4 regions of the Allobosea sp. FW305-C-101 genome follow, and region 1 is predicted to be linked to each of the others. Evidence: predicted binding sites of a transcription regulator. Region 1 holds the regulator's gene; each other region holds the start of a gene.
The links. The regulator PhoB, encoded in region 1, activates phosphate uptake and scavenging genes when phosphate is short. The targets are predictions, from matches to a motif close to TGTCATNNANCTGTCAT.
Positions count from the first base shown of each region.

Region 2: the regulator PhoB is predicted to act here: its motif matches at 3,427-3,443, upstream of ugpB (sn-glycerol-3-phosphate ABC transporter substrate-binding protein UgpB).
Region 3: the regulator PhoB is predicted to act here: its motif matches at 4,705-4,721, upstream of AC3WMA_RS01285 (RNA degradosome polyphosphate kinase).
Region 4: the regulator PhoB is predicted to act here: its motif matches at 4,460-4,476, upstream of AC3WMA_RS20350 (BtaA family protein).

Region 1 is NZ_JBYSYT010000002.1:354,076-359,793, reverse strand. It holds gene pstC (phosphate ABC transporter permease subunit PstC) at 1-363, shown strand, start outside; gene pstA (phosphate ABC transporter permease PstA) at 375-1,259, shown strand; gene pstB (phosphate ABC transporter ATP-binding protein PstB) at 1,305-2,105, shown strand; gene phoU (phosphate signaling complex protein PhoU) at 2,129-2,848, shown strand; gene phoB (phosphate regulon transcriptional regulator PhoB) at 2,862-3,569, shown strand; gene AC3WMA_RS09230 (SpoIIAA family protein) at 3,573-3,959, opposite strand; gene AC3WMA_RS09225 (LysR family transcriptional regulator) at 4,014-4,940, opposite strand; gene argH (argininosuccinate lyase) at 5,035-5,718, shown strand, end outside.
Region 2 is NZ_JBYSYT010000004.1:392,730-398,447, forward strand. It holds gene AC3WMA_RS19385 (creatininase family protein) at 1-532, opposite strand, end outside; gene AC3WMA_RS19390 (hypothetical protein) at 529-1,059, opposite strand; gene ugpA (sn-glycerol-3-phosphate ABC transporter permease UgpA) at 1,059-1,940, opposite strand; gene ugpB (sn-glycerol-3-phosphate ABC transporter substrate-binding protein UgpB) at 2,017-3,342, opposite strand; gene AC3WMA_RS19405 (fumarylacetoacetate hydrolase family protein) at 3,570-4,748, shown strand; gene AC3WMA_RS19410 (hypothetical protein) at 4,882-5,718, shown strand, end outside.
Region 3 is NZ_JBYSYT010000001.1:269,814-275,531, forward strand. It holds gene metC (cystathionine beta-lyase) at 1-755, shown strand, start outside; gene ppx (exopolyphosphatase) at 940-2,466, opposite strand; gene AC3WMA_RS01285 (RNA degradosome polyphosphate kinase) at 2,450-4,645, opposite strand; gene AC3WMA_RS01290 (P-loop NTPase family protein) at 4,767-5,465, opposite strand; gene AC3WMA_RS01295 (AI-2E family transporter) at 5,473-5,718, opposite strand, start outside.
Region 4 is NZ_JBYSYT010000005.1:63,601-69,318, forward strand. It holds gene AC3WMA_RS20330 (ATP-dependent helicase) at 1-953, opposite strand, end outside; gene AC3WMA_RS20335 (alpha/beta hydrolase) at 1,085-2,011, opposite strand; gene AC3WMA_RS20340 (acyl-CoA dehydrogenase family protein) at 2,163-3,803, shown strand; gene msrB (peptide-methionine (R)-S-oxide reductase MsrB) at 3,893-4,324, opposite strand; gene AC3WMA_RS20350 (BtaA family protein) at 4,564-5,718, shown strand, end outside.

The sequences.
Region 1 (5,718 bases):
GAGCAGATCCCGTCGGTGCTGCGCGAGAGCGCCTATGGCATCGGCGCGACGACCTGGGAGGTCGTGCGCCATGTGCTGGTGCCGCAGGCTGGCGTCTCGATCATCGGCGCGATCATGCTGGGGCTCGGCCGCGCGCTCGGCGAGACGATGGCCGTGACCTTCGTCGTCGGCAACGCCAACCGGCTCTCGGCCTCGATCCTCGATCCCGGCTCGACCATCGCCTCACGCATCGCCAACGAGTTCAACGAGGCGATGGGCCTGCAGCTCAACGCGCTGATCGCGCTCGGCTGCATCCTGTTCTTCGTCACCTTCGTCGTCCTCGTCATCGCGCGGCTGCTGGTCGCCCGCGTCAAGCGCTACTGAGGCTCATCTCCATGACCATGACGACCACGCCTCGCGAATTGCCGCATCAGCCCTGGGGCCGCGTGCGCCAAACCCGCCGCACGGCCGACCGGATGATGAAAATCATCGCCACCGGCTTCACCTTCACCGCCATCTTCGTGCTGTTCTGGATCCTCGGCATGCTCGTGGTGAAGGGCATCGGCGGCCTCTCGGTCGCGACCTTCACGGCGGTCACGCCCGGCCCCGGCAGCGAAGGGGGCGGCCTCGCCAACGCCATCGTCGGCTCCTTCGTGCTGACCTTCCTCGGCATCGCCATCGCCACGCCGATCGGCGTGCTCGCCGGGACCTGGCTCGCCGAATACGGTCGCAGCTCGAAGCTCGCCAACCTCATCCGCTTCATCAACGACATCCTGCTCTCGGCGCCGTCGATCCTGATCGGCCTGTTCGTCTACGTCATCCTGGTCGAGCCGTTCCGCGGCTATTCCGGCTGGGCCGGCGGTGTCGCGCTCGGCATCATCGCGATCCCGGTGATCGTGCGCACCACCGAGGACATGCTGAACCTCGTGCCCGGCCCGCTGCGTGAGGCTGGCGCCGCGCTCGGCGCGCCGCCCTCCGTCGTCATCACCTCGGTGACCTGGCGCGCGGCCAAGGCCGGCATGGTCACCGGTATCCTGCTGGCGCTCGCCCGCATCGCCGGCGAGACCGCGCCGCTGCTCTTCACCGCGCTCAACAACAATTTCTGGTTCTCGCCGACGCTGGTCGGCGGCGTCTCCAACCTGCCGGTGACGATCTACCAGTTCGCCTCCGCCCCTTACGAGAACTGGCAGCAGCTCGCCTGGGCCGGCTCGCTCATCATCACCGTCTCGATCCTCGTGCTCTCGATCGTTGCCCGGCGTATCGTCGCCGGCAGCAAGTGAGCCTGAAACCAACCCGGTCGCGACCGACCTTGAGGACCTAAGTCGATGCTTTCGACCCTTGAACTCTCCCCCCAGTCGCTCGATGCCGAGGCGCCCGTCCGGATCGCGGTGAAGCACCTCGATTTCTACTACGGCGAGCACAAGGCGCTGAAGAACATCAATCTCGATTTCCGTGACCGGCATGTCACGGCGCTGATCGGCCCGTCGGGCTGCGGCAAGTCGACCCTGCTGCGCATCTTCAATCGCATCTACTCGCTCTATCCGGAGCAGCGCGCGGAAGGGCAGATCATGCTCGACGGCCGCAACATCATCTCGAACGACGTCGACGTGAACGAGTTGCGCTCGCGCGTCGGCATGGTCTTCCAGAAGCCGACGCCCTTCCCGATGTCGATCTACGACAACGTCGCCTTCGGCATCCGCCTCTACGAGAAGCCGCCGAAGTCGGAGCTCGACGATCGCGTCGAGGGCGCCCTGCGCCGCGCCGCGCTCTGGGACGAGGTCAAGGACAAGCTGAAGAGCTCCGGCATGGGCCTCTCCGGCGGCCAGCAGCAGCGCCTGTGCATCGCGCGCACCATCGCGCAGAAGCCGGAAGTGATCCTGTTCGACGAGCCGACCTCGGCGCTCGACCCGATCTCGACCGGCAAGATCGAGGACCTGCTGGAGCAGCTCAAGAGCGATTTCACCATCGCCATCGTCACGCATAACATGCAGCAGGCCGCGCGCATCTCGCAGTACACGGCCTTCATGTATCTCGGCGAGGTCATAGAGTTCGCGCCGACCAACACGATCTTCATGAACCCCGCCAAGAAGCAGACCCAGGACTACGTCACCGGCCGTTTCGGCTAAGCGGCGACGAGGAGGACACCCCTATGACCGACCACATCGTCCGCTCCTACGACACCGACCTTGAAGGCATCCGCCGCAGCCTCGCCGAAATGGGCGGCATGGCCGAGCGCATGCTGGGCGATTCCACGGTGGCGCTCGTTCGCCGCGATACCGCGCTCGCCCAGAAGATCATCTCGGCCGACCAGCGCCTCGACAATCTCCAGCGCGAGGTCGAGGAGAAGGCCGTGCTCACCATCGCCCGGCGCCAGCCGCTGGCGCAGGACCTGCGCGAGCTGATCTCGGCGATCCGCCTCGCCTCCGATATCGAGCGGGTCGGCGATCTCGCCAAGAACATCGCCAAGCGCGCCGTCGCGATCGCCGGGCAGTTCCAGCCGCCGCATCGCGCGGTCGTCGGCCTCGAGCATATCAGCCGCCTCGTGCAGGCCCAGCTCAAGGACGTGCTCGACGCCTATGCCGCGACCAACGAGCAGAAGGCGCTCGAGGTCTGGAAGCGCGACGACGAGATCGACGCGCTCTACACCTCGCTGTTCCGCGAACTCCTGACCTATATGATGGAGGATCCGCGCAACATCACCTTCTGCACGCATCTCCTGTTCTGCGCCAAGAACATCGAGCGCATCGGCGACCACACCACCAATATCGCCGAGACCATCCACTACCTCGTCACCGGCGACTCGCTCGATGCGAACCGCCCCAAGCTCGACACGACCAATATCGAGGTCGAAGCGGTGACGGGAAACTAAGGTCAAAGCCGACATGGCCGCACGTATCCTGATCGTCGAGGACGAGGAGCCGCTGACCCTGCTGCTGCGCTACAACCTCGAAGCCGAGGGCTTCGAGGTCGACAGCGTCGCGCGCGGGGACGATGCGGAATTGCATCTGCGCGATCACACGCCCGATCTCGTCCTGCTCGACTGGATGCTGCCGGGCCTGTCCGGCATCGAGCTTTGCCGGCGCCTGCGCTCGCGGCGCGACACCGAGCGCGTGCCGATCATCATGCTGACGGCGCGCGGCGAGGAGACCGAGCGAGTGCGTGGCCTTGCGACCGGTGCCGACGATTACGTCGTGAAGCCGTTCTCGCTGCCGGAGCTGATCGCGCGCATCCAGGCGCTGTTGCGCCGGGCGAAGCCCGGCCATGTCGCGGGGCTGCTGGCGGCCGGCGATCTCGAACTCGACCGCACGACGCGGCGCGTCCGCCGCGCGGGCAGCGAACTCCATCTCGGCCCGACCGAGTTCCGTTTGCTGGAGTTCCTGATGCAGGCGCCGGGCCGGGTCTATTCCCGTGCCCAGTTGCTCGATGCCGTCTGGGGCCGCGACGTCTATATCGACGAGCGCACGGTCGACGTCCATGTCGGGCGGCTGCGCAAGGCGATCACGCCGGGCGATGCGAAGGACCCGCTGCGCACGGTGCGCGGTGCCGGCTATGCCTTCGACGAGACCTTCGCGCGAGGCGGCGCTGCATAAACCTCAGGCGTCGGGGCCGCCCTCGATATCGCCGGCCCATGCCAGCGCCCTGTCATAGTCCTCGGGCTTGAAGGCGCGGACCTTGACGAAGGGGATCGCCGGATCGAGCAGATCGATGAAGCCGGCGAGCCAGCCCTTGTTCGTGATCACGGCTTCCTTGGGGAAGCGCTTGAGTTCCCAGAGCTTGCCGATGCTGTAGCGCGCGTCCTTCCAGGCGGCGGTGAGCGTCAGGTCGGTAAAGTCGGAGAGATCGACAAGCACGCCGATCTTCTCGTGGCGAGCGAGCTTCGTGTCGATATCGGCCATGATCGCGTCGACATCCTCCCCGGTCAGCGTCTGCATCAGACGATAGGCTGCGACATGATCCGGCGCGGGCAGAATGGTCAGCATGGCTCCTCCTTGCCAACGACAACGCACGGAGGAAGAGGAGGTTTCGCCAGCCGGTCAGGCGGGTTGGACAGGTGCTCGCGTGGCGGCGTCGAATTGGGCGGCTTCTGATTTCAGCCAAGCGATGAAGGCGTCGAGCCCGGGGCGCGGCGGCTGGTCGAGCGGGCGCGTCAGCCAGCAGCCGATCGCGCTGGTGAAGCCGAGGCCCAGCGGATTGACCAGCGCACCCGAAACCAGTTCGTCGGCGACATAGCAGCGTGGCGCCAGCGCGAAGCCCAAGCCGGCGACGGCGGCGCTGGTGATCACCGAATAATAGCCGTAGCGCACGGTGTGCTCGGGCACCGCGCCGCGCAGGTCATGCGCCTCGGTGAACTCGGCCCAGAAGGTCGGCATCTGGTAATGCTGGAGCAGGGTCGCCTTCTGGATGTCGGCGGCGCGGCGGAAACCGCCCATGCGCTCGATCAGGCTGGGCGCGGCGACCAGCGCGACATCGCGGCCGAAGAGATAATGCGCCTCCTTGCCGGGCCAGGGCTCGACGCCATGGGCGATCTCGATATCCGGCTCCTCGGTCTCGCTCTCGCTGACATAGTTGGTGAACTGCACGTCGACGCCGGGATGGGCCTCGGCAAACGCAGGGAAGCGGGCCATCAGCCAGCGCTCGCCGGCGATCGCGACCATATGCAGGCGGATCGGCCGGGCGATGGCGTTGCGCTCCACCAGACGCCGCGCGCCGCGCTCCATCTGCTCCAGCGCCGCCTCGGCATAGGGCAGGTAGATCGCTCCGGCCTCGGTGAGCTTGAGCCCGAGAGGGCTGCGGTCGAACAGCACGGCGCCGAGATGGTGCTCCAGCGAGAGGATCTGCTTGGAGACCGCGCTCTGGGTCAGGTTGACCGACTGGGCGGCACGCGCGGTCGAGCCGAGCCTTGCGACGGTGGCGAAGGCCCTGAGCGCGGTCGATGACGGAGGGGGCCGGCCGGCCGCCATGGGGTATTCCTTTTTGGACTATCGCGGCGGAGATCGTTTCGTTTGCCGGTGTCTCGGTCAAGAGGCCATTCTTCCCGCAGGGGAGAACGACATCATGAACCAGACGACCCGTCTCTGGGGCGGCCGCTTCCGCAAGCAGCCGGACCCGCGCCTGATGAAGCTGTCGAGTGCGGCTGGCGAGCATGCCCGGCTGGTGCCGCAGGATGTCGCGGGCGGCAAGGCCCATGCGGCCGAGCTCGGGCGCGCCGGCCTGCTGACGGCCCAGGAACTCGAGACCATCCTGGCCGCGCTCGACGGGATCGCCCGCGACACCGTCGAGGGGCGGATCGCTCCCGGGCCGGACGACGAGGACGTCCATACCTTCATCGAGCGCATCCTGACCGAACGCATCGGCCCGACCGGGGCGAAGCTCCGCGCCGGGCGCTCGCGCAACGACCAGGCGGCGAACAATCTCAAGCTCTATCTGCGGGGCAAGTCGCGCACGCTCGCCGGGATGCTGGCGGAGCTGCTCACCGCGATCGCCGACCAGGCCGAAGAGCATGCGGCCTCGGTCTGCCCCGGCTTCACCCATCTCCAGAGCGCCCAGCCCGTCACCTTCGGCCATTGGCTGATGGCGCATGGCCAGGTGCTGATGCGCGACGCCTCGCGCCTGACCGACTGGGAGAAGCGCTCGGGCCAGTCCCCGCTCGGGGCGGCGGCGCTCGCGGGCTCGGCGATCACGTTGAACCCGGAACTCAGCGCCAAGGCGCTCGGCTATGACGGGCCGTTCGAGAATTCG
Region 2 (5,718 bases), on a different contig from region 1:
GCACCATCATCATCGAGGTCTCGACCTCGCAGGCATGCTGGACGCCCTTCTGGTCCTGGAGCAGCGGCGGGAACGCGTCCTGCGCCAGCATGAAATAGGTGGTCGCCTCGACATGCAGCCGGGTCGCGCGGGCGAAATCGGGCAGGAAGGCGGTGAGCGCGGCGATATTGCCGCCATGACCGTTGACGATCAGCACGCGGTGGAAACCGTGGCGCTCGATGCTCTTCAGGAAGGAGAGCAGCACCGCGCGATAGGTCGGGATGTCGAAGGTGAAGGTGCCGCCGAAGGCCATGTGATGCTCGGCCATGCCGCACCAGAGCGTCGGCGCCACGACGACATCGACATCACCGGCGCGCTCGGCCGCCGCCTTGCAGACGCCGCTGCACAGGATGGTGTCGACGCCGACAGGCAGATGCGGGCCATGCTGCTCGATCGAGGCCACCGGCAGGACGACGATCGCGTCCGCCGCTGCCTTGGCGCGTAATTCCTCGGCGGTGAGGTCCATCCAGAGCACGGAGGAGGATCGGGTCACGGTGCGGGCCTCAGCAGCGGAAAGAAGAAGGCTTCGGTCAGCGTCTTCGCCAGGAAGGGCGCGCGCGCCGCCGCCTCGCCCTCGTTGACGATGATCATCGGCGTATGGGTCAGCAGCCGGTAGGGGCCATCCTTGCGCCGCTCGAAGAGCGAGCCGGGAACGATCGAGCGCAGCACGAGCGTGAGGTCCCGGCTCTTCAGGCTGCCCGTCGGCGGCGAGACGTCGAAGCGGACATGGAGCACGCTGAACATGTCCAGCCCTTCATCAGATGCCCGGCGGTCCAGCGCCGCGTCATCAGTGAAGACCGGGACGGCGACGAAGGGGACCTTGGCCTGCTCGGCCTGCCTGCGCATTTCGCCGATCAGCTGGCTGCAGATGCGCTCGGCCCAGGCCAGCGTCGTGGCCGGCCCGCAATTCAGCACGATGCCGGACCAGGCGTCGATCCGGCGCCCCTGCGCAGCAGCCGTCGCCGGCAGCAGCAGGAGGCCGAGAAGCGCGACGACGATGGCACCGGCCGGCCACGCCATCAGTAGCTCACCTTGCGCTCGATGAAGCGGAACTGCACCGCGGTCAGCCCGATCACCATGATCAGCAACAGCACCGACTGCGCCGCCGAGCCGCCGAGATTCGAGCCGCCCTTGCCGTCGGAGAAGACCTTGTAGACCAGCGTCTCGGTCGCGCCCGAGGGGCCGCCGCCGGTGACGGTGTCGATGATGCCGAAGGTGTCGAAGAAGACGTAGACGATGTTGACGACGAGCAGGAAGAAGGTCGTCGGCGAGAGCAGCGGGAAGACGATGGTCCAGAACCGGCGCATCGGCCGGGCGCCGTCGATCACCGCCGCCTCGATCACGCTCTTGGGGATCGATTGCAGGCCGGCGAGGAAGAACAGGAAATTGTAGCTGATCTGCTTCCAGGTCGCCGCCAGGATGACCAGCAGCATGGCGTGGTTGCCGTTGAGGCGCGGGTTCCACGGAATGCCCAGGGATTGCAGGCCGCGCGCGAGCATGCCGAGCGAGGGATCGAACATGAAGATCCAGAGCACGCCGGCGATGGCGGGCGCCACCGCATAGGGCCAGATCAGCAGGGTCTTGTAGATTTCGCCGCCGCGAAGCTGCCGGTCCGCCATCACCGCGAAGAGCAGCGCGATCGAGAGCGAGAACACGCAGACGAAGGTCGAGAAGATGATCGTGTTGATGAAGGCCTTGAGATAGCCGGGGTCGGCGAAGAGCATCTGGTAGTTCTCGAACCAGACGAATTCCGTCGAGGTGCCGAAGGCATCCTCCAGCAGGAAGCTCTGCCAGACCGCCTGGGTCGCCGGCCAGTAGAAGAACACGACGGTGATGGCGAGCTGCGGCAGAAGCAGCAGGAAGGGGATCGTGAGCCCCTTGAAGTATGCGTTCTTCTGCATCGGCTTCCCTGGAACGAGACGGCCATCCCGGACGGAGAGTGTCCGGGATGGCCTTAGGTTTGCAAGAGCTAAGCGCTTAGCGGGCCGCGGTGCGCTCGAACTGGCGCAGCATCTGGTTGCCGCGATCGGCCGCCGCGTCCAGCGCCGCCTGCGGCGACTTCTGGCCGTTCAGCGCCGCTTCCAGCTCCTCCGACCAGATGTCGCGGATCTGGACGAGGCTGCCGTAACGCAGGCCCTTCGAGTTGTCGGTCGGAGCCTTGTTGGTCAGCTCCAGGATCGGGGTCTCGAGATAGGGCTTGTCCTTGTAGAATCCGGACGCCTTGACCTTCTCATAGGCCGCCTTGGTGATCGGCAGGTAGCCCGACTCGGTGTGCAGCTTCACCTGACGATCGACATTCGAGAGGAAGGTGAAGAACTTGGCGACGCCCTTGTACTCGTCGGCCTTCTTGCCGCCCATGACCCAGAGCGAAGCGCCGCCGATGATCGAGTTCTGCGGAGCGCCCTGCACGTCGGGATAATACGGCATCGCGGCATTGCCCCAGTCGAACTTGGCGTTCGCCTTGACGTTGCCGAAGAAGCCCGACGAGGTCAGGAAGATCGGGCATTCGCCCGAGGTGAAGCGGCCTTCGCCATTGTTGGTGCGACCCGAGTAATCATAGGTCTTGTCCTTCTGCAGCTCGACCAGATTGGTCCAGTGCTTCAGGAAGGCCGGGCTCTTGTTGAAGTTCAGCACGGCGTCGAAACCGGCCATGCCGTTGACCTTGGTCGAGAGCGGCACGTTATGCCAGGCGCCGAACTGCTCGATATTGGCCCAGGTCGCCCAGGCGTTCGAAACGCCGCACTTGTCGTAGCCGGCAGCCTTCAGCTTCTTGGCTGCGGCGAAGGTCTCGGGCCAGGTCTTCGGCGGCTTCTCGGGGTCGAGGCCCGCCTTCTTGAAGGCGTCCTTGTTGTACCACATCACCATCGACGAGGAGTTGAACGGCATCGAGAGCATGTCGCCCTTGGCCGTCGAGTAGTAGCCGGTGATCGCGGGCAGATAGGCGGTCGGGTCGAACTTCTCGCCGGCTTCCTTCATGACCTCGTGGACCGGCTTGATCGCGCCCTTGGCCGACATCATCGTGCCGGTGCCGACCTCGAAGACCTGCAGGATATGCGGCGCCTGGCCTGCGCGGAAAGCGGCGATGCCGGCGTTCAGCGTGTCGGGATAGGAGCCCTTGTAGACGGGTACGACCTTGTAGTCCTTCTGCGAGGCGTTGAAGTCCTCGGACAGCTTGACGACGACGTCATTGTTGGCGCCGGTCAGCGCGTGCCACCACTGGATCTCGGTCTGCGCCAGGGCCGGCGAGGCGCCGACGAGCGCAAAGGCGGCGACCGACATCAGGATGCGCGATTTGATGCTCATGGAATATCTCCCTTCCGCGGGCGAGCGCCGCCGCGGTTCTTGTCGTTGGTGCGCAAGCTAGCATGAAGCGCAGGCGACATTTCAATGACAAATCGATGACGGTCAGTGCAATCCGCCTATCGTCGCGGTCAAGCGGTAGCGCTGACGCATGACGGCTCCTCGCTTGCGCAATTGTGCATAACCGGCTGATCTGCGCTCCCGATCCGAATCCGTCCATGGATGCCGCCATGCCCAGCCTCGATCTTGCCGTGACCGCGACCTTGCCGGGGGATGCCGATGCCGCAGCGCTGGCGGGCCGCGTCTGGCGGCCCGATCTCGGCGGGCCGGCCGTGGTAACGCTGCGCGACGGGCAGGTCATCGACGTGACCCGGAGCTTCCCGACCAGCCGCGACCTCTGCGAAAGCGCCGACCCGGCCGCCGCGCTAGGCGCAGCTCAGGGCGAGGCGATCGGCTCACTCGCGGAGGTCCTCGCCAACACGCCTGTGGATGGCCGCGATCCCAAGCGCCCCTGGCTGCTCTCGCCGCTCGACCTGCAGGCGGTGAAGGCGGCCGGCGTCACCTTCGCGGTCTCGATGCTGGAGCGCGTGATCGAGGAGAAGGCGCGGGGCAACCCTGCCGCCGCCGCGACGATCCGCGAGGAGATCGGCAAGCTGATCGGCGACGACCTCTCCAAGCTGAAGCCCGGCTCACCCGAGGCGATGCATCTCAAGGAGGTCCTGATCAAGCAGGGCGCCTGGAGCCAGTATCTCGAGGTCGGAATCGGGCCGGACGCCGAAATCTTCACCAAGGCCCCGCCGATGTCGACGGTCGGTACCGGGGCGGATGCCGGGCTGCATCCAGCCTCGAGCTGGAACAATCCCGAGCCCGAGATCGTGCTGATCGTCGCCTCCGACGGACGGATCGTCGGTGCCACGCTCGGCAACGACGTCAACCTGCGCGATGTCGAGGGCCGCTCGGCCCTGCTGCTCGGCAAGGCCAAGGACAACAATGCCGCCGCCGCGGTCGGCCCCTTCATCCGCCTGTTCGATGCCGGCTTCACGCTCGACCATGTCCGCCGGACCACGGTGACGCTGACTGTCGAGGGGGAGGATGGCTTCCGGCTGGAAGGCTCATCCTCGATCGCGAAGATCAGCCGCGACCCCGCCGATCTCGCCGCGCAGATGATCGGCCCGCATCACCAGTATCCGGACGGCGCGGCGCTCTATCTCGGCACCATGTTCGCGCCGATCAAGGATCGCGATTCAGCCGGCGGCGGCTTCACCCATAAATACGGGGACATCGTCACCATCGCCGCGCCCGAGCTCGGCAGCCTCGTCAACCGGATGAAGCGCACTGACGCCTGCGCGCCCTGGACCTATGGCGCCTCACATCTGATGCGCCATCTCGCCAAGCACGGACTGCTGTGAGGCGATAGCCGACGCCGGACGCTGCGCCGTTCCTGCCGGCTTTCTTGACCGAAAACCGCAAGAAGCAGCGGTTTTATCAGGCGGATGGTAAGAATTTTCTGCCAGAGAGCGGGCTGGACCAGGAGGGTTCGGCGTGGCGATGAGCGAGATCGGGAGGCAGAACTCCCAGGTCGGCACCAAGAGTGTGAGCGGCAAGGGCGCGATGGCAAGGATAGCCGGTTCACCCCTCGCCTGGATCGTGGCGTTCGCGCTGGTAGCCATCGCCGGCCTGATCTTGCCGCTGCGCCTGCCGCTGGGCCCGAACGCCTGGGACACCGTCGTCTATCTCGACGCGATCCAGCGCATCGAGCTCGGCCAGGTCCCGACCATCGATTTCTTCGCGCCGATCGGCCCGCTCGGCTTCTATATGGCCGCGGCTCTCGACATCATCTTCACCAACGCCCAGCCGATGCTGCTGATCAACTGGGCGCTGCTGCCGATCATGCTGCCGGTGCTCGCCCTGCTCGCAGGCGAGGTCTCGCGGCGCTCGCGCCCGCAGGCCCTGGCGCTCGTCCTGCCCTTCCTGCTGTTCGCGACCTTCCCGATCAACCTGCATGCGCTCTATCCGTCGCCCGGCTTCGACGGCTACGGCTTCTACAACCGCCATGTCGCGCTGCTGCTTTACCTGCTGATCGCGACCCTGATCTTCGCCGAGCGGCGCGGCTTCAGGATCGCGCTCGTCGCCGTGCTGATGCTGGCGCTGTTCCTGACCAAGATCACCGGCGCGGTCTCCGGCACGCTGCTCGTCGGCTATGCCACGCTCAGCGGCCGGATGCGCTTCCGCGACGCGGTCATCGCCGCCGGTTTCGTGATCCTCGCACTCGGCGTGCTGCAAATCGCGACGGGTCTGAGCTCGGCCTACATCATCGATATCCTGACCCTGCTCAGCCTCAACACCGATACGCTGCTGCCGCGCTTCCTCACCGTGGCC
Region 3 (5,718 bases), on a different contig from region 1:
TGTTCAAGCCGAACACCAGGGCCGTCTGGACCGAGGCGCCGGGCTCGCAGACCTTCGAGATGCAGGACATCCCGGCGATCGTCGCCGCGGCCCGCGAGCGCGACATTCTCGTCGCGCTGGACAATACCTGGGCGACGCCGCTGTTCTTCGACGCCCATGCCTTCGGCGTCGATCTCTCGGTGCAGGCCGGCACCAAGTATTACGCTGCCCATTCGGACGTGCTGATCGGCACCGTCTCTGCCCGCACGCCGGAGCTCTACAAGAAGCTGCGCGCCGCCTGGGGCCAGCTCGGCCTCATCGTCGCGCCTGAAGACGCGTTCCTGACCCTGCGCGGCATGCGCACGATGGCGATCCGCCTGAAGGAGCAGATGCCGGCCGGCATCGCCATGGCCGAATGGCTGCAGGGACGGCCCGAGGTCGCCCGCGTGCTGCACCCCGCCCTGCCGGGCGCGCCGGGCCACGAGATCTGGAAGCGCGACTTCACCGGCGCCTCCTCACTCTTCACCTTCGAACTGAAGCCGGTCTCGATGAAGGCCGTCGGCGCGATGCTGGACGGGCTCGCCCTGTTCGGGATCGGCGCTTCGTGGGGCGGCTACGAGAGCCTCGTCCTGCCCTTCGACTGCAAGGACTACCGCACGGCGACGAAGCCGGATTTCAAGGGACCGACGATCCGCATCCATATCGGGCTTGAGGACCTCGATGACCTCAAGGCCGACCTCGACGCCGGTTTTGCCCGGCTGCGCGCAGTGGGGTGAGTCAGCGCGCCCTTTGTCATTCCGGGGGCTTCGCAAAGCGAAGACCCCGGAACCCGCGACCGGGTGAGCCGCACCCAACCAAACACCTGATGTTCCGCCCAGTCGTGGGTTCCGGGTTCGCGCCTGTGGCGCCCCCCGGAATGACGAGGGTGCTGCACAGCCTTTGCGCGCGGTCGCCAGTGCCTCAGAGCTTGCCGATCTCGAAATCGCGGCCGAGCAGCTTCGCCAGCTGCTTGAGCCGCCCTTCGACACGCTCGCTCGCCAGCGCCGCGAGGTCGTCGGGGAAGCGCAGGAGCAGGCGATTGTCGACGCAGGATGCCGGAATGCGCGGCAGGATGCCGGACATGCCGGCCGAGAGCAGATAGGCGACGCGGAAGATCGCCGCGATCAACATGGCCCGCGCGAGAATCGCCGGCGGCAACAGCGTCTTCAGCCCGGCCGCGGCCGGCGAACTCGCCTTCATGCCGGCATAACGGTGGAAGATCGCCAAGGCCAGGAAAGCCCGGCCGACATGGTCGAGACCGGTGAAATAGGCGTGGGCGATGACGTTCATGCTCTGCTCGCCGCGATAATCGGGATGAGCACGCCAGCCGATATCGGAGAGCAGGCAGACGGTCTCGATCATCCGGCCGGACGGCTCGTCCTGCGGCAGGCCGGCCGTCTCCAGGATGCCGCGCGTCCAACTGATCAGCTCGGCTGCATGGCGCGGGTCCCGGGCGCGCAGCAGGTTGTAGTCGCGCGCGGCCTGCATCAGCGGGTCGGCGCTCTGCTCCTCCGGCGAAAGCTGCTCATGCAGCAGGCCTTCGCGCACGCCCTGCGCCGAGATGATGATCTCGCGCGGCCGGCCGCGCTTGATCAACTCGTCGAGCACCAGCGCGCCATAGGCCAGGAGCGGCCGGCGAGCGGAGGACACGGAATCGATCGCGTCGAGCACCGAGACATCGGCTCGCTCGACCAGCTTGACGAAATCGGCGACGTCGCGCGTCGGCACGGAGTAACCGTGCATCACGTTGAGCGGATAGGCCGCGCGATGCTGGTGGAGCGTGGCGAGCGCGCGCCAGGTGCCGCCGACGGCGTAGAAGTCGCGGCCCTTCATGGCGGCGAGCTGCGGCAGCTTGTCGAGCTCGTCCTTGACGATCTTCTCGGCCGCCCTGAGCGAGCCCTTCGAGCGATCGAGCAGGGCGAGGCCACCGAGCGGGACACTGGCGCCCTGCCCCACAGCGCCGTCCTTGACGGAGATCAGCTCCAGGCTGCCGCCGCCGAGGTCGCCGACGACGCCGTCTGGATTGTCGAAGCCCGAGATGACGCCGAGGCCCGAGAGCACGGCCTCGCGCCCGCCCGAGATCAGCTCGATCGGCTGGCCGATCGCCGCCTCGGCGCGCGCGATGAATTCCGGGCCGTTGCTGGCATAGCGCGCGGCGGCGGTGGCGATGACGCGGATCTCGCCGACATGCATGGCCTCGCAGAGGATGCGGAAGCGCACCAGTGCATTGATCGCCTTCGCGATGGCATCGTCGGCGAGACGGCCGGTCGACGCGACCTGCCGGCCGAGGCCCGCCATCTCCTTCTCGTTGAAGACCTGCGAGGGAGCGCGCGCCAGCATCTCGTAAACGACGAGACGGACCGAGTTCGAGCCGATATCGACGATGGCGATGGTATGGGACAGCGCAAGCCGCCCCGGCGCATGCCGGAGCTCAGGCTTTACGTCCACCTCGACGCGAGAGGGAACGGGGACTTGAATTGGAGAGCGATTTTCCACGTCCGGACAGACTCGGGTTCGTCATGAAGTACTTATGCGCGTTGAACGGCTCGTCGTTCGGCGCGGGGACAATGCGGCGAGAGCCGCCATCGGGCAATATCGTCCAGCTCTGCTCGTTGTCGAGCAGGTTGGCCAACATGATCTGATCCAGCAACTGCTGATGCACAGTCGGGTTCAGGATCGGGGTCAACGCCTCAACACGGCGGTCGAGATTGCGCGGCATCAGATCAGCCGAGGAAATGTAGATCTTGGCCTTGGGCGACGGCATGCCGTGGCCAGCGCCGAAGGCATAGACGCGGGTGTGCTCGAGGAAGCGGCCGATGATCGACTTGACCCGGATATTCTCCGAGAGCCCGGGCACGCCGGGCCGCAGGCAGCAGATGCCGCGCACGACGAAGTCAATCTCGACGCCGGCCTGGCTGGCATCATAGAGCGCGTCGATGATCTCGGGATCGACGAGCGAATTGCACTTGCCCCAGATCGCGCCCTTGCGGCCGGCTTTCACATGCGCGACCTCCTCGGCGATGTCGTCGAGCAGGCGCTGCTTGAGGCTCGTCGGCGAGACGGCCATGCGCTCCAGCCCGGCGGGCTCGGCATAGCCGGTGATGAAGTTGAAGACGCGGGCGACATCCTGCGACAGCACGGGATCGGCGGTGAAGAAGGAGACGTCGGTATAGATGCGCGCCGTGATCGGGTGGTAATTGCCGGTCGCGATATGGCAGTAGCTGACGAGCTGACCGGCCTCGCGTCGCACCACCAATGACAGCTTGGCGTGGGTCTTGAGCTCGATGAAGCCGTAGACAACCTGGACGCCGGCGCGCTCCATCTCCTTGGCCCAGCGGATATTCGCTTCCTCGTCGAAGCGGGCCTTGAGCTCGACCAGCGCGGTGACCGACTTGCCGGCTTCAGCCGCTTCGGTCAGCGCCTTGACGATCGGGGAGTTCGCCGAGGTGCGATAGAGCGTCTGCTTGATCGCGACGACATTGGGATCGCGCGCCGCCTGCTGCAGGAACTGCACGACGACGTCGAAGCTCTCATAGGGGTGATGGACGAGCAGGTCCTTCTGGCGGATCGCGGCGAAGCAGTCGCCGCCATGCTCGCGGATGCGCTCAGGGAAGCGGGCGTTATAGGGCTTGAACTTGAGGTCAGGGCGGTCGACGCCGACGAGCTGCGAGAGCTCGTTCAGGCCGATCATGCCATTGACCTCGACGACCTCGTCGCTGTCGACCTTGAGCTCGCGCACGATCATCCGGCGCAGATGGTCGGGCATGCCGGTCGAGAGTTCGAGCCGGATGACGACGCCGAGACGGCGTTGCTTCAGCATGGTCTCGAAGACGCGGACGAGATCCTCGGCCTCCTCCTCGATGTCGAGATCGGAGTCGCGGATGATGCGGAAGGAGCCGGCGCCCTTCACCTCGTAACCGGGGAAGAGCTTGCTGATGAAGAGCGAGACGGCGTCGTCGAGCGCGATGAAGCGGTGCAGCCCCTCGCGCGCCAGGTCCGGCAACTCGATGAAGCGATCGATCTTGGTGGGCACGCGGATCAGCGCGTCGAGCTGGCGCCCGTCATGCTTGCGCTCCAGCGCCAAGGCGATGGTGAAGCCGAGATTGGGAATGAAGGGGAAGGGATGGGCCGGGTCGATCGCCAACGGCGTCAGCACCGGGAAGATGTAGTTGAGGAAGTAATCCTCCAGCCAGATCCGGTCCTGCGCGCCGATATCGCCCGGCTGCAGAAGGTGGATGCGGTGGCCGTGCAGTTCGTTGCGCAGCTCGACCCAGCGCGCCTGCTGGTCGGCGGTCAGCGCCGCGACCGCCTCGCCGATGGCGACGAGCTGGCCAGCCGGGGTCAGTCCGTCCTGACTGCGGGTGACGACGCCGGCCTTGAGCTGCTCGCGCAGGCCGGAGACGCGGACCATGAAGAATTCGTCGAGGTTGTTCGCGGAGATCGAGAGGAAGCGCAGCTGCTCCAGCAGCGGATGGCTGCGATTCGAGGCCTCCTCCATGACGCGGCGGTTGAACTGGAGCCAGGACAGCTCGCGGTTCATGAAGCGCTCCGGCTGATGGCGCAGGGGCGCAGCATCAGCCTCGCTGGAGAGCTTCTCCGGCTCGTCGATCACGGTGTCGAGGGTCATGCGCTTCACTCGCGTCCTGGTCGTCTTTCCGCTCATGCTGCCGTTGAAGCCATTCTAGTGCGACGGTTCGATGACAAGCGACATGATTTGAAGCATGGGGCTTGCGCAGAGATGGCCAGGTTCAACCCGGCTCCTCCGGAAACAGTTCCGCCAGCGCCTCCTGCACCAGCGGGCGCGTCACGCGCCGGCCACGTTCGAGCGCGAGCCGGTCGAGCCGGTCGACCACCTGCCGTGCGGCGGCGAAGGAGCGCTCCATCCGCATGGCCAGAGTGTCGATCACGGCGATGTCGACGACGAGCTGACGGTCGATGAAGAGCTTGACCAGCAATGCCCGCAGCAACCCGTCATCCGGCGGCTCGATCGTCGCGGCCGGTGCTAGGCGGAGGCGCGAGAGAAGGTCCGGCACGCTCAGGCCCCAAAGATCTGGCGCACTTCGCGCCGTCAGCAACAGGAAGCCACCACGCGCCTTGATCGCGTTCATCAGGTGGAACAGGGCGTGCTCGTCGAGGGCGCCCGCATTGCAGTCCTCGATCACCAATGCGCCACCCGAGACGAGATGCGGCACCTGCGCCTCGCTCAATTCCTTGGCGGGAATCGTCCAGGCGTGGGAGGTCCGCGCCCAGATCGCGGCGAGATGGGTCTTGCCGGCACCTTCCGGGCCGGTCAGGCGCAGCCAGGCCTCGGGCCAGGCCGGCCAGCGCTCGATCAGACCGTAAGCCGCTTCATTGGAAGCGCCGACGAGGAAATCCTCGACGCCGTGGCGACTATCGACCGGCAGGTCGAAGGCGAGCTGGCGCGGACGCGGGGGAATGTCGGACATGGACAACTCAGGCGTCGGTGCCGATGCGCGCCTTCGCAGCCGCTGCGCGAGTGGCGTCGCCACCGTGATAGAGATTGCTGGCGAGGTATTGCCTCAGCGCGAAGCGGCAGAGCACGCCGATGACGGCCGCCAAAGGCACCGCCAGCAGCAGGCCGACGAAGCCGAACAGCGAGCCGAAGGCGAGCAGCGCGAACATCAGCCAGACCGGGTGAACGCCGATGGAGTCGCCGACGAACTTGGGCTGGAAGATGTT
Region 4 (5,718 bases), on a different contig from region 1:
GTGGCGAGGATATGGCCGGTCGAGCGGTAGTTGCGCTCCAGCCGGATCACGGTCGCGCCCGGAAAATCGTGCTCGAAGCGCAGGATGTTGTCGACCTCGGCGCCGCGCCAGCCATAGATCGACTGGTCGTCGTCGCCGACGCAGCAGATGTTGCGGCGGCCCTGGGCCAGCAGGCGCAGCCAGAGATACTGCGCTGTGTTGGTGTCCTGGTACTCGTCGACGAGGATGTACCGGAAGCGGTCGTGATAGGTCTGGAGCACGTCCGGATAGTCGCGGAACAGCGTCAGGCAATGCAGCAGCAGGTCGCCGAAATCGACGGCGTTCAGCGCGGTCAAACGCTCCTGATAGGCAGCGTAGAGCTTGCCGCCCTTGCCATTGGCGAAGACGGTCGCCTCGCCGGCGGGAACGTCCTTGGGCGCGAGGCCACGGTTCTTCCAGCTGTCGATGAAGCCCGCCAGCATGCGGCCGGGCCAGCGCTTCTCGTCGATGCCTTCCGCCTGGATGACCTGCTTCATCAGGCGGATCTGATCGTCGGTGTCGAGGATGGTGAAATCGCTGCGCAGGTCGAGCAATTCGGCATGGCGGCGCAGGAGCTTGGCCGAAATCGAGTGGAAGGTGCCGAGCCAGGGCATGCCCTCGGCGACCGGGCCCACGAGATGGGCGACGCGCTCCTTCATCTCGCGCGCCGCCTTGTTGGTGAAGGTCACGGCGAGGATTTGGGACGGGTAGGCGCGGCTGGTCGAGATCAGGTGGCCGATGCGGGTGGTGAGTACGCGGGTCTTGCCGGTGCCGGCGCCGGCGAGCACCAGAACCGGGCCGTCCGTCGCCTCGACCGCCTGGCGCTGCTCCGGGTTCAGACCCGCGAGATAGCCGGCCGCCGGCTGCGCGGCAGCGCGCGCGGCGAGGCCGCCGGGGCGGGGCGGGGGAGCGGAAAAGGGGTCTGCGTCGGACAAGGGTGTGCGCTGCTCGTGCGTGATTCGTTCTCCGGCGAATATAGGGCGTCGCTGTCAGGATTGCGCCCTGCCGGAGCGATCATTTTATATCCCGTTCCACAGGGAGGTGGCAGCATGCCCCTGTTCGCCGGTCAGCGCGCTGGCAGCAGGTATTTCAGGCCCTGCGTGAAGCCGCGCGGTGCGACGGTGAGGTGATCCTCATCGTCGAAGACGACCGACTTCAGAGTCAGATTTGGATACTTCCGGCTGCGCAACGCCGCCTCCAGCGCCCGGTTGTCGGCGACCATGTCGACCGTCTGGCTGTAGCGCCGGTCGCCTTTGCGTTGTGCCTCATAGGCGCCGACATAGAGATAGACCTTGGCCGGCAGGTCGCTGTTCCCGGCGGCATAGCGCGCTTCCAGTCCCAGAGCATGGCGCTTGTCGTACCAGAGCGAGGGGCTGCCGAGGATATAGCCGCTGAACAGGCCGGGCTCGGTGAACAGGATCTGCGCGCCCAGCAGCGAGCCGTAGGAGTGGCCCAGAAAGAGCGCTCTGGCGGGATCGGTCCGATAGCGGGCGGCGATGAACGGCTTCACCTGATCGCGCAGATAGGTTTGGTACGCCGGCCCCTGGCCATGGACCGCGCCGGCCGACGCAGTGCTTGGTCCATTCGGCGTCGGCGTGTAGTCGCGCCGGCGGCTGACAGCGCCATCCTCGCCCTTGGCATAGGACAGCCCGACCAGGATGAATTCCTCCACCTTGGGTCCTTCAAGGTTCAGGCGGCGGCTGATCTGGCGGAGGATCGGGAAGGCATAATCGGCGTCCGTAACGTAGAGCACCGGGTAACGTCGCTGCGGCTCCTTCGCATAGGAGGGCGGCAAGGCGACGAAGACCTGATAGCCGCGGCGCGAGACCGGATCGGGCACGTCCCAGACTTCGCTGTCGGCGATCTCGTAGGGGCGGCCTTCGCCCGGCTGCACTTTCAGGGCCGGTTGAGATCGGGCGGCCGTCGAAGCGGCGGAGACGCCGAAGCCGGCGATGAGGGCGATCAGCAACATATTCGGGAGGGGGCGTCGCACGTTGGGTCTCCGTCGTCGCGCGCCGATCGTGGTGCGCGGGACGATGTGCGGTGGGAACCGGGGCAGCAATCGGGCGGATTCGCAAACGGCTGAGGGCGGCATAGTCTGGTGGTTAACGGCAGGATTGTTCGCAGAGCTGGAGGAGAAGGCCATGGCGCAGCGATCGCACGGCGAGCAGGTCACCAATCAGGTGCCGGTGCTGGCGGCGTACGATGCCTTCGCCACCGATCCAGTGCTGCCCGGCATCGTCTCGGCCTTCGGGGCCGATTGGGCGCGCGAACGGCTGCATGAGGCAGGGCGGACGGTCGGTTCGGCGCGGGTGCAGGAGCTGGCTTATCTCGCCAATCGCTATACGCCTGAACTCAAGGCCTTCGACCGCTTCGGCAACCGTATCGACGAGATCACCTTCCATCCGGCCTGGCATGAACTGATGGGGCTCGCCATCGGACAGGAGACGCATGCGCTCGCCTGGAACCGGCCGGACCCCGGTGCGCAGGTCGCCCGCGCCGCCTTGCAATATCTCTGGTATGGCGCCGAGAGCGGCATCTGCTGTCCGATCAGCATGACTTATGCCGCCGCGCCGGTGCTGAAGCAGGACCCTCTGCTTTGGGAGCAGTGGGGCTCTCTCGTCACCTCAAATCGCTACGATCGGCGACAGGGGCCGGCGCATCTCAAGACCGGGGCGACCGTCGGAACGGCGATGACGGAGACGCAAGGCGGCTCCGACCTGCGTCAGACCCAGACGGTGGCCGAGGATAATCGCGACGGCACCTTCTCGCTGCATGGCCGGAAATGGTTCTTTTCGGTGCCGCATTCCGACGTTTTCCTGACGCTGGCGCGGACAGGTGAGGGCATTTCCTGCTTCGTCGTGCCGGGCTGGCTGCCGGATGGTTCGCGCAACGGTGTCGCGATCCAACGCCTCAAGGACAAGGTCGGCAATCGCTCGAATGCCTCTTCCGAGGTCGAGTTCAGGGGGGCCATCGGCCATCTCATCGGCGAGCCGGGCCGGGGCATCCGCACGGGCCTGTCGATGAACCATAACTCGCGGCTCGATATCGCGGCTGCGTCGTCCGGGCTGATGCGGATGGCGGTTTCGCTCGCGGCGCATCATGCCCAGCATCGCCGTGCCTTCCAGAAGGCGCTGATCGACCAGCCGATCATGCAGAACGTGTTGGCCGATCTTGCGATCGAGGCGGAGGCGGCGGCCTGGCTCGCTTTCCGGCTCTTCTCGGCGCTCGACCGGCAGGAGGCGTCGGAAAGCGAGCGACTGCTGGCGCGGGTCGGGGCGCCGATCGCGAAATACTGGATCACGCGGCGGGCGCCGGCCGTGGTCACCGAGGCGCTGGAATGCCATGGCGGCAACGGCTTCATCGAGGAGAATCCGATCGCGCGGCTCTACAGGGAGGCGCCGCTCAACGCGATCTGGGAAGGCTCGGGCAACGTCATCTGCCTCGATGTACTGCGTTCGCTGGCGCGCGAGGAGGGGGCGGTCGAGGTGCTGCGGGCTGAGCTGATGGCGGCTGCGGGCGCGGACCGGCGCTACGATGCGGCGCTGAAGCGGCTGGAGGCGGAGTTGCCGGAACTGATGCGCAACGAGGGGCAGGCAAGGCGATTGACGGAACGGCTGGCGCTGCTGCTGCAGGGCTCGCTGCTGCTGCGCTTCGCGCCGAACGTCGTGGCAGATGCGTTCATTGCCACGCGGCTTGGTGATGGCTGGTCGGGGCAGTTCGGCGACCTGCCGCCAGCGGTCGATGCGGCGGCATTGGCGCGGCGAGCGGTACCCGCTATCTGAAACGTCATGCCCGGGCTTGACCCGGGCATCTCTGCATCGCTTTTCCGTCACGAGATGCTCGGGTCAAGCCCGAGCATGACGCGTGTGCCTCACGCCGCTTCCGGCTCGAACGTCATCGCCTCGCCGTTGATGCAGTAGCGCAGGCCGGTCGGCGGCGGGCCGTCCGGGAAGACGTGGCCGAGATGGCCGCCGCAATTGGCGCAGTGGACCTCGACGCGGAGCATGCCGTAGCTGCGGTCCTCCGTTGTGCCGACAGAGCCCTCAAGCGGCTGGTCGAAGCTCGGCCAGCCGGTGCCGCTCTCGAACTTCTTGCCGGACTTGAACAGCTTCTGGTCGCAGCCGGCGCAGGAGAAGGTGCCGGCGCGCTTCTCGTAGTTGAGCGCGCAGGAGCCGGCCCGCTCGGTGCCGTGGCCGCGCAGGATGCGATATTGCTCCGGCGTCAGGCGCGCGCGCCATTCGGCGTCCGTGAGCTGGAAGGGGAAGCTCTCGTCCTGCTTCTTCTCGGCTCCGAACATGCTCATCAGACCCATTGCGATCTCCTTCCTGGCGGGAGCGCCTAATCGGCTTTCGAGCGCCCAATATGGCGTCTCCCGTGCCGGATTTCAGCCCCGGACGCCGCAGGCATTTTCACGATGCCGTGGCGGAGAAGCGCAAGCCGTCACCTGACCGTCACGCGACTCCTCTAGCAGCCCGGCCACCCGCAAAGGGAGGAAAACCGGTGACGGAACAGGCGACGCAAACGGCACGCGCGGCCCGCCGCATGACGAGCTCGGGCCTCGGGCAAGCGGTCCGCCGCAGCAAGACGCTCTCCAAGGCCGGCATGCTGGAATGGCTGTTCGCACGCGCCTTCTCGGGGCTGGTCTATCCGCAGATCTGGGAAGACCCGGTCGTCGACATGGCGGCGCTTGAGCTCAAGGCCGGCGACCATGTCGTGGCGATCGCCTCCGGCTCCTGCAACATCCTGTCCTATCTCACCGCGGCGCCGATCAAGGTCAGCGCGGTCGATCTCAACGCCACGCACATCGCGCTCGGCCGCCTCAAGCTCGCCGCGCTGGCGCGAATCGAAAGCCAGGAGGATTTCCTGCGCTTCTTCGGCCGGGCGAGGGATCGCTCCAATGTCGCGCGCTACGATCGCGAGATTGCTGATCATCTTGATGCCGTCTCGCGCGGATACTGGGAGGGGCGGGGGCTGAACGGGCGGCGCCGGATCAATCTCTTCGCCAAGGGGTTTCATCGCTATGGCCTGCTCGGCCGCTTCATCGGCACCGGCCATGTGCTGGCGCGATTGCTCGGCGGCAATCCCAAGGCGATGCTGGCAGCGCGGGACATGGCCGAGCAGCGCGCGCTCTACGACAAGCATCTGGCGCCGGTCTTCGAGCGCAAGCTGGTGCGCTGGCTTGTGCGCCAGCCGGCCTCGCTCTACGGGCTCGGCATCCCGCCGGCGCAGTACAAGGCGCTGGCCGCCGATGGCGAGGACGGCATCTTGGGCGCGCTGAAGCTCAGGCTCGAGCGCCTCGCCTGCGATTTCGATCTGAAGGACAATTATTTCGCCCAGCAGGCTTTCGGCCGGCGCTATGGCGAGGGGCCGGATGCAGCCTTTCCGCCCTATCTCCAGAAGCAGCATTTCGCGGCGGTGAAGGAGCGTGCTCCCGGCGTGTCCTATCGCCAGAGCGCGGTCACGGCCTTCCTCGAAGACCAGCCGGCCGAGAGCTGCGACGCCTATGTGCTGCTCGATGCGCAGGACTGGATGAACGATGCCGATCTCACGACCTTGTGGTCGCAGATCACGCGCACGGCCCGGCCGGGGGCGCGGGTGATCTTCCGCACCGCCGCCGACGAGCGCCTGCTGCCGGGACGTGTGCCGGCCGCGATCCTCGACCAGTGGCATTACGAGGAGGAACAGAGCCGCGAACTC